Regions from separate parts of the Brevibacillus sp. HB1.1 genome, predicted to be linked through region 1. Evidence: riboswitches for the same ligand, from Rfam matches in the RefSeq annotation. Region 1 holds a riboswitch; each other region holds the start of a gene.
What was found. A riboswitch is a leader RNA that binds a small molecule or an ion and turns the genes downstream of it on or off. The one in region 1 is predicted to bind S-adenosylmethionine.
Positions count from the first base shown of each region.

Region 2: linked by a shared signal. The riboswitch ahead of HPY27_RS21555 (pyridoxal phosphate-dependent aminotransferase) and the one ahead of HPY27_RS03275 (homoserine dehydrogenase) in region 1 are both predicted to bind S-adenosylmethionine.
Region 3: linked by a shared signal. The riboswitch ahead of HPY27_RS13910 (BMP family lipoprotein) and the one ahead of HPY27_RS03275 (homoserine dehydrogenase) in region 1 are both predicted to bind S-adenosylmethionine.
Region 4: linked by a shared signal. The riboswitch ahead of HPY27_RS24480 (sugar ABC transporter substrate-binding protein) and the one ahead of HPY27_RS03275 (homoserine dehydrogenase) in region 1 are both predicted to bind S-adenosylmethionine.

Region 1 covers NZ_JABMIV010000001.1:667,898-670,083, reverse strand. Annotated here, with positions in the region: cobalamin riboswitch at 1-58, shown strand, start outside; gene HPY27_RS30325 (hypothetical protein) at 218-352, shown strand; SAM riboswitch class I at 447-553, shown strand; SAM riboswitch class I at 620-731, shown strand; gene HPY27_RS03275 (homoserine dehydrogenase) at 818-2,083, shown strand; gene HPY27_RS03270 (CapA family protein) at 2,146-2,186, opposite strand, start outside.
Region 2 covers NZ_JABMIV010000009.1:71,038-73,223, forward strand. Annotated here, with positions in the region: gene HPY27_RS21555 (pyridoxal phosphate-dependent aminotransferase) at 1-802, opposite strand, end outside; SAM riboswitch class I at 886-1,000, opposite strand; gene HPY27_RS21560 (MFS transporter) at 1,061-2,186, opposite strand, start outside.
Region 3 covers NZ_JABMIV010000004.1:296,048-298,233, reverse strand. Annotated here, with positions in the region: gene HPY27_RS13915 (methyl-accepting chemotaxis protein) at 1-731, shown strand, start outside; SAM riboswitch class I at 868-990, shown strand; gene HPY27_RS13910 (BMP family lipoprotein) at 1,193-2,186, shown strand, end outside.
Region 4 covers NZ_JABMIV010000011.1:203,386-205,571, forward strand. Annotated here, with positions in the region: gene HPY27_RS24475 (ATP-binding protein) at 1-646, opposite strand, end outside; SAM riboswitch class I at 849-968, shown strand; gene HPY27_RS24480 (sugar ABC transporter substrate-binding protein) at 1,065-2,084, shown strand; gene HPY27_RS24485 (sugar ABC transporter ATP-binding protein) at 2,178-2,186, shown strand, end outside.

The DNA of each region.
Region 1 (2,186 bases):
AGGCGACGCTAGACGATGAACCCATAGTCAGGAGACCTGCCTGTTTCGACAACACTGATAGACCTACGGGAGATAGGGAGGTGTTAGAGATGGCTTGCGAAAAACAGCGCGTGGACAAGTGCGTCCCTCTTTTTCTGGCATTTTCTAACGATCGTCACGGTCGAGCGGAAAATGTTCTTTTTATTTTGGGCAGGATAAAAGAAGAGGAGGGCGTGCGATGATTCAACTTTTCATTTGCCAATGGTGCGGATATGTCGAGGAAAAAGAGCTGCCTGAGGAAGGTCAGGAGGGTGTGTTTCATTGCACTTGCTGCAGTATGGAAGAGGTAGAAAGCCTGTTCACTCCCAACTGAAAGCCTTGTCAAATCAGCTTACAATCAGAAAAGAAAGAATTTTGTTGACGCTTGCCTTGGAATTTCTTAGAATAAAGCTCAACAGCATAAATAGTTCTTATCCAGAGAGGTGGAGGGTCTGGCCCTATGAAGCCCGGCAACCGTCGCATATTGCGACAAGGTGCCAATTCCTGCGAGACGTTTCGTCTCGAAAGATAAGAAGCGGGTTACTCCATTAGTAGATGAACCTTCTTCTTAGCGAAGAAGGTTTTTTTTAATTTCATATTTTCTTTATCCAGAGAGGTGGAGGGACTGGCCCGATGAAGCCCGGCAACCGTCACGCATATTTTGTGACAAGGTGCCAATTCCTGCAGGACATATACGTCCTGGGAGATAAGGAGGAGGAGCATTAGCTACTAACAAGCCTTCTTCTTATCGAAGATGGCTTTTCTTTTTATCTAAAATTCGGGGTATGGGGTGGTCAGGATGAGTGCAGAAGTGGTACGCGTGGGATTATTGGGATTGGGAACAGTGGGTGGAGGCGTAATCAAAACGATCCGTTCGCAACAGGAGAAGCTGGCTTCTCGTCTGGGAAAACGAATTGAGATCGTCAAGGCCTTGGTGCGTGACTCGGAAAAAGAGCGGGCGGTTCATGTCGACCCGGCTTTACTGACAACTGACTTTGAGGAAGTATTGAGAAGCGATGTGGATATCGTGGTGGAGGTCATGGGCGGTGTAGAACCTACCTATGACTACGTCCGTGCTTTGATCGAAAAGGGCTGCCATGTAGTAACTGCCAACAAAGAACTTCTGGCGAAAAAAGGAACAGAGCTAGTCGATTTGGCAAATCAGCATCAAGTACATCTGGCCTATGAAGCGAGTGTGGCAGGGGGCATCCCGATCTTGAGCGTGCTCCGGCAGTTCCTTCGCACGAACGATATCCAAGGTGTTCGCGGTATTCTCAACGGAACAACGAACTTCATTTTGACGAAAATGGAAGCAGAACAGCTCTCTTATCAGGAAGTGCTCAAGCAAGCGCAGGAGTTGGGCTATGCGGAAGCAGACCCTCGTTCGGATGTAGAAGGCTTTGACGCTATGTACAAGTTGTACATCCTGGCACAGCTTGTTTACGGAGAATCGCTGCCGCTAGCAGATGTTGTTCGTAAAGGGATTTCAGATTTATCAGCGGGTCACATTCGGATTGCGAGTGAGCTGGGGTACCGGATCAAGCTCATCGCGCAGGCCTATCAAGCTGAACAAGGAATTCGCCTATCTGTTGAACCAACCATGCTTCCGCTGAGTCATCCGTTGGCGCAAATCCACGACGCGTTTAATGCTGTGCAGCTATCGGGCAACATCGTGGGAGACTTGTTGTTTACAGGAAGAGGGGCAGGAGAGCTCCCTACAGCAAGTGCAGTTGTAGAGGATTTGGCCTATTTATTGACACAGCCATTCACACCTCATCCTACTTGGAAAGAAAAAACGGCTGACAAAGCAGGAGTCACGGTGGATTCGGAGGAACGCGTCCTGTGTTATCTAGAGGGCTCATGTCATACTGCTACGCCAGATCGTGTCTTGTATTTCCTTCAGCAAGCAGGAGTCAACGTGCATAAACTAAAAGTCCAATTCGACTTGGGGGGCGTATTGCGTGCAGGTTTGATCGTGACAGGAATCAGTAAAGAGCACGAGTCCCTATTGAAAAATGATTTTGGCTTAGAAGTTCGCTGCTTCCCCATTATCGAATCTGCGTAAGTAAGAGGAAAAATAAGAAGAAAAGCCGTATTTCTAGTTACCTGGAAACACGGCTTCTTTTGTCAGGGGGCAGTCTCCACCGCTTTTGCGCGCGGCTGTACAC
Region 2 (2,186 bases), on a different contig from region 1:
GGTCCTGAATGAGATTAATCAGACGAACCAGCTCGCGATTTCCTACCATAGCACCAACACGCCAGCCTGCCATGTTATACGTTTTAGACAAGGTATAAAATTCTACACCCACTTCTTTTGCACCCGGAACCTGCATGAAGCTGACCGGCTTTTTCCCGTCATAGCTGATCGCCCCGTAGGCGAAGTCGTGGCAGACGACGATTTCATGTTTTCGGGCAAAACGAATGGTCTCCTCATAAAACTCCAGGGGTGCGTTGACTGCTGTCGGATTGTTCGGATAGTTGAGAAACATCAGTTTCGCTCGATCCAAATCAGTTTGGGAGAGCTGGCTGTAGTCAGGCAAGAAGTCATTTTCCGCCTTCAACGGCATCATGACCATCCGTCCGTCTACGACAGCAACACCCGACCAATAATCCGGATAGCCTGGGTCTGGAACCAGTGCAACATCGCCTGCATTCATAAGGACTTGGCAAATCTCTACGAGTCCGGTTTTGCTGCCGAACAATATCGCGACTTCTTCCTCCGAATCGAGGTCCACATCAAATTCTTGCTTATACCAATGAGCCACTGCCTGCTTCAGTTCCACGCGTCCCTGAAAAGGCGGATATTTGTGATGGAGTGGTTGTGCCGCTTGCGCCTGTAATTCTTCAATAATGTGTGGCGGTGTCGGCAAATCAGGATTGCCCTGCCCTAGGTTTATGACGTCATGGCCTTGCGCAATGACCTTGTTTACTTTTGCCACCAGGGTCGCAAAAAACTGGGTAGGGAGTCGATCAATCATGTCGGAGGGTTGAATGCGCATCTTTCTTCCATTCCTTTCTTGGGCCCAATACAGTAAAACCCCCTTTTTCCATACAGAAAAAGGGGGAGATCAGCTTGGTCACGTCCTTATCTGTCAGGAAAAAATCCTGCTGGAATTGGCACAGCATCTGTCCATCGCATAGAACAGATCCGCTGCCGGGCTTCATAGGGCCAGTCCCTCCACCTCTCTGAATAAGTCAAACACACGGAATATACTGTTTTTTCGTCTATATCATACTACTTGAGCACGTAAACCGTGTCAAGATGCTTGATTCTGTAAGGGTACCTGATGCCTTCTTTTTTGAAAAGATGTGTGGAAGGCAAAGAATGCGACAGACAACAGACACAAGCCCGCCATCACGAACAATAGTCCCTGCGCATGAATCGATTGGAAAATGAAGGCGCCAAGAAGTGGTCCGAGCATCCTCCCAGCAGATCCAGTCCCTGCAATCAGACCTTGAATGAAGCCTTCTCGTCCCTCTGGCGTAAACTGTGCCGCTACTGCCGGCACCGCTGGCCATACGAGCATTTCTCCCAGCGTCATGATGAACATGCCTGCAACAAAGCCTGCATAAACCGTTGATTGAGACAAAATCAACATCGACATGGCAAAAATATAAGCGCCCAAGAGCATTTGTGCTTTTAGCGTACGGGCAAAGCGTCGTATGACCCACGCAATCAATGGCTGACCAAACAGGATCAAACCGCCGTTCAGCGTCCACAACAGACTGTATTGACGGAGTGAAATGCCCAGGGATTGCATGTAGGTCGACAGCACCGTTGTCCATTGTACATAGACAATCCAGCTAATGAGCAACCCTCCGCATAAGAGTAGCAATGCTCCCCATACGACCTTGGTCTCTTGCTGTGGTTCTCGTAGAAGTTCTCCCTCTGCTTGTTCGGGAGCAGTCGTCTGCAATTGACGTTTTTGCTCTGCCAGTTTTAACTGACGCGGCAAAATGAGCATAAACATCGTCAGCACAATTACTTGTGTGATCGCATTTCCGAAAAACGTCCAAGCAAACGAAACGCTTGCCAAGAAGCCGCCTAAAGCAGAGCCGGCAGCTACACCCACATTGAGGGCGACGTAAATCAGATTGATTCCTTTACGGCCTCCCTCCGGCCATAAAACCACTGCCAGCGCATTCATAACGGGAGAAAGGGATCCATAAAACAGACCATTCAATAATAACAGTAGGACATATACGGTAAAATCTTGTGTAACACCTAAACAGACCGAAATGATCATTCCACCGATGGAGCCTACAACAATGGTGCGCATTTTACCCCAGCGGTCAAACATCATCCCGCCGACAATACTCCCGATCAGGAATGCGCCTTGATTTAAAAGCAACAAGAAGCCGGCTACAGTCAGCGGCTTTCCG
Region 3 (2,186 bases), on a different contig from region 1:
AAATCGAGGCAGTCACAACACAGACCAACGCAATGAAAACGGAATCGCAACAAAACAACCGTCGTCTGATAGAAAGCGTTCAGATGATGAACGAGCTGTCCTCGCAGATGGAGCAAATCGTGCAGGCAGTCAATGTAGCAGCCTCCACGATTCACCAGCTCAATCGGCAGGCGAACCGTGTAGAGGAAATTGTTGGCGCTATTAATCAGATCGCGACACAAACGAATCTCTTGGCGCTGAATGCGGCGATTGAATCGGCGCGTGCAGGCGAACATGGACGGGGATTTGCTGTTGTAGCGGACGAGGTACGCAAGCTGGCAGAACAAAGCGCGACAGCTACGCAGGAAATTACCGACATTCTGAAATCACTCCACCAGGAAAGTGAGAATGCGGTGCAGCATATGAGCAATGGGGAAACGTCTGTTGCAAAAGGCCAAGAACTGGCCGTGAAAACAGTGGCCTCCATCGAAGCAGTGCGTGCCGGGATGATGGCCTTCCTGCAAGCAGCTGATCAAGTAAGCTCCAGCATGGACCGGGTAAAAGTGCGTTCCGGAGAAGTTGCCATCGAGATGTCGACCATTACAGCCGTAACCGAGGAATCGGTAGCCAACTTAGAAGAGCTGTTTGCGACAGCAGAAAACCAGCATCAAAAAGTACGTGAGATTACGGAAGAGCTGGGCGAGCTGAATACGTTGTCTCATCGTCTCCAGCAAACCTTTCACGTGAAATAGGTTGTTTCTCGATGCTGAAAAGACGACTTTTTAAACTTTTATTCACTTTTAGAAGTGTTTGGAATTGAGAAAAAAGAATTGCATTTTCGAACCGTTCTGCTAGAATGAATTCCATTGTAACTAAATATATTCAGCTACCTTATCAAGAGCGGCGGAGGGACTGGCCCGATGATGCCCGGCAACCACTGATCATGTCTATGCATGAACAGAAAGGTGCCAATTCCTGCAAAACCTGTACCATGGTTTTGACAGATGAGGAAGAGAACGGCTACGTACGCAAACTCTTCCTCCGGGAAGAGTTTTTTTTGTTGTATTTGTAAAAGGGGAGGGGTAAATAAACGAACGATAAATTAATTTTATAAGAGAATATTCGTAAATAGTATTGAAAAAATGGGTAAAAAGCCGTACATTACCTAATAGGATAAAGAAAAACGTAAAGTTCGGATAGGGAGAGATACATCATGAAGAAGTTATTGCTGGCTTTAACGACATTCGCAGTATTGGCAACAGGGTGCTCGACTGGCACAAGCGTACCGGCAGATCAGCCAGGAGGACAAGCAGCAGGACAAGAGGGCGCGGACAAAAAGCGAATTGCCTTGATTTTGCCCGAGAAAATTGGTGTGAACCCGTTCTTTCAACAAATGGATGAGGGTGCAAAGAAAGCCGCACAAGAGCTGGGCGCAGAAGTGAAAACGATTGAATCTACGGACCATGGAGCGATTGAAGAGAATCTGCGCGTGGCTGTTGCAGAAAATTATGATTTGATCATCACTTCTTCCTTTACATCAGAGGATGCATTGAAAAAAGTAGCAACCGAAAATCCTGACCGTAATTTTGCGATTATTGATACCGTAGTGGATTTGCCAAACGTTCGCAGTGTTACCTTCCGCGAGCAGGAAGCGGCTTACCTGGTGGGAGCAGCAGCAGGTCTGGCAACGAAAACGAACAAAGTAGGTATGGTTGTCGCTCTCGATATTCCACAGTTGAAAAAATGGACAGTCGGCTTCGAAGAGGGCTTGAAAGCGACGAATCCAAAGGCAGAACTGATGGTCAACTATGTAGGAAGCTTCACTGACCCGGCAAAAGCGAAGGAATTGGCTTTGCTCCAAGCTTCCAAAGGCGCTGACTTCATTAACGGTGCAGCAGCTGTAGGCGACCTCGGCGTTTTCGAAGCGGCGAAGGAAAAAGGCTTCTTCACAGCAGGTCAGGACGTTGACCGTACGACGATCGATCCAGAGCATATCGTTCTGTCCCAATTGAAAGGGACCGACGCGGCAGCTTATGAAACCGTGAAGAACTTTGTAGAAGGAACGTTCAAACCAGGTGTTGTTGCGTACGGCTTGAAAGAAAAAGGTGTTGGCGTAACCTATGTCACGCACGAAAGCAAAACGCCTCTGAACGCTTTTATTGGACAAGAAGTCGTGGATAAAGTGAAAGCGATCAGTGATGAGATAG
Region 4 (2,186 bases), on a different contig from region 1:
GCGGATTGCGAACCTCGTGTGCGAGCGATGCAGCAACATGGCTCATCGTCTGGATTTTTTCGTTTTGCGCGTGGCGAATAAACAGCTCCTTATCCGAAACACATTTGCTGAAAAGCGACATTAACAACCAGAGGCCGAAAAAGTTCTGAATAGGAATCACTATGGTGTAGTAAACGAGGTGTTGAGTTACATACGTGGGAAAAAAGTAATAAGTAGTCCCTAAAGCAACCGTAGAAAAAATCGCACTCGTCATAAAAAGATACAGTGTTTTCCGATAACTGGATTTGTAGTGTCGATACAAAAAGAGTGACAAGACAAAATTGACTGTAAGGATCAGCAGCGCAACCCATGTTCCTTCTCCACCTAGGTAGTACCGATAAACCAAGGCTTCAATCAGAAGGAGCAAGGCAATCTCGATTCCGCCATAAACCAGTCCGAAAAGAATGATGACATGTCGGATATCAAAGAACATGCCATTGGTGACGCTCGGGGCGAAGGTCATCGCGAGAAACATGCAGGCTGAGCTGGTGAAGACAATAAAGGAACGGCTGTAGTTCCTCATTTTGTCACGGTAATAGATGTTGAAAAACACAAACGGGATAATGGCGAAAAACCATTGAAGAATAACTTCTTTTAATAGACTCATGTAGCATCCCCATCGCAAATATTTGCTAGGCTTGTATCAATCTACGATAATTCGACAAGACACAACAAAATCCCTCTCGTTGTTACAGAACAAAATGGAATATTTATCAAGAAAATTCTTTCGGTAAACCTAGTTGACAGATAGGTAATTGCCAGATTATATTCTGTATATACTTATACAAACGTTCCGAAAATAGAAACTACTCTTATCAAGAGATGGCTGAGGGAATGGCCCTATGAAGCCCGGCAACCTAGCACGAGAGATTGTGTTCTTTCGAGCCAAGGTGCTAACTCCAACAGGTAGAATACCTGACAGATAAGAGGCGAGAATCTTGTCGATTTTTGTCCTCTTTCTCTGTGAAAGAGGATTTTTTGCTTTTATCATTTGTTTTCAAAGAGAAAAAGGGGGAACATTTGCGATGAAAAAGAAACTGGGATTACTGACTTCACTTATTGTGGCTGCGTCCGTTCTCGTTACGGCATGCGGCGGAGGAACAAGCACCGGAACCGGTAGCACGAACCAGTCAGGTGGGGAGAACGCGAAGAGAATCGCATTAATCATGCGTCAAAACGTAGGAACGTTCTCCGCACAATACATCAATGGCGTGAAGACAGAGGTGGAGAAAAACGGCGGTGAGTTGACCGTATTCAACGCGGATACCGATCTGGCAAAAATGGCGTCCAACCTCGATGCGGCTGTGAACCAAAAGTTTGATGGCATTCTGATCGACCATGGTACGGCAGAAGCGTTGCAGCAGGGTACGCAAAAGGCCGTGGATAAAAAAATTCCGGTTGTCCTGTTTGATACAGACATCAACATTCCGGGTGTGCCAGTTGTGGCGCAGGATGACAACAAGTTGGCAGAGCTGAGCCTGGAGAAGCTGGCTGCAGATACAAATGGCAAAGGCAGCATCGTAAAAATTTGGGTAGCTGGCTTTGCGCCTATGGAAAAACGCCAAGTGACGTATGAAGCTTTCCAGAAGAAATACCCGGACATCAAAGAGATTGCTGCATTCGGTTCTGCTACCAATAATACGGCACTCGATACACAAACGCAGATGGAAGCGATCTTGAAAAAGTATCCCAATAAAGGCGACATCACAGCAGTATGGGCGGCATGGGATGAATTTGCCAAAGGGGCGACACGTGCCATCCAGCAAGCAGGCCGTACGGAAATCAAAGTATACTCCATCGATTTGAGCGATGAGGATCTGCAAATGATCCAGGCGGAAAACTCTCCGTGGACAGCGACGGCAGCGGTAGACCCATCCAATATCGGGCGCATCCATGCCCAAACCGTGTTCCAAAAAATCAAAGGCGAGCAAGTGCCAGACAACGTGAAGCTGAATCCAGTGCTGGTGAAACAGGAAGACCTGCCGAAGGATAAGAAAGTAACGATGGGCGACCTGTCCCAATACGTACAAGATTGGGGCAAGTAAGAACCAAATTGACTTTTCCCGTTGATCTGTATCCGTCAACGGGATTTTTCCTTATAGAGGTTGGAACACGCAGGTAAACAGGAGGTGTGAAAAATGTCCACA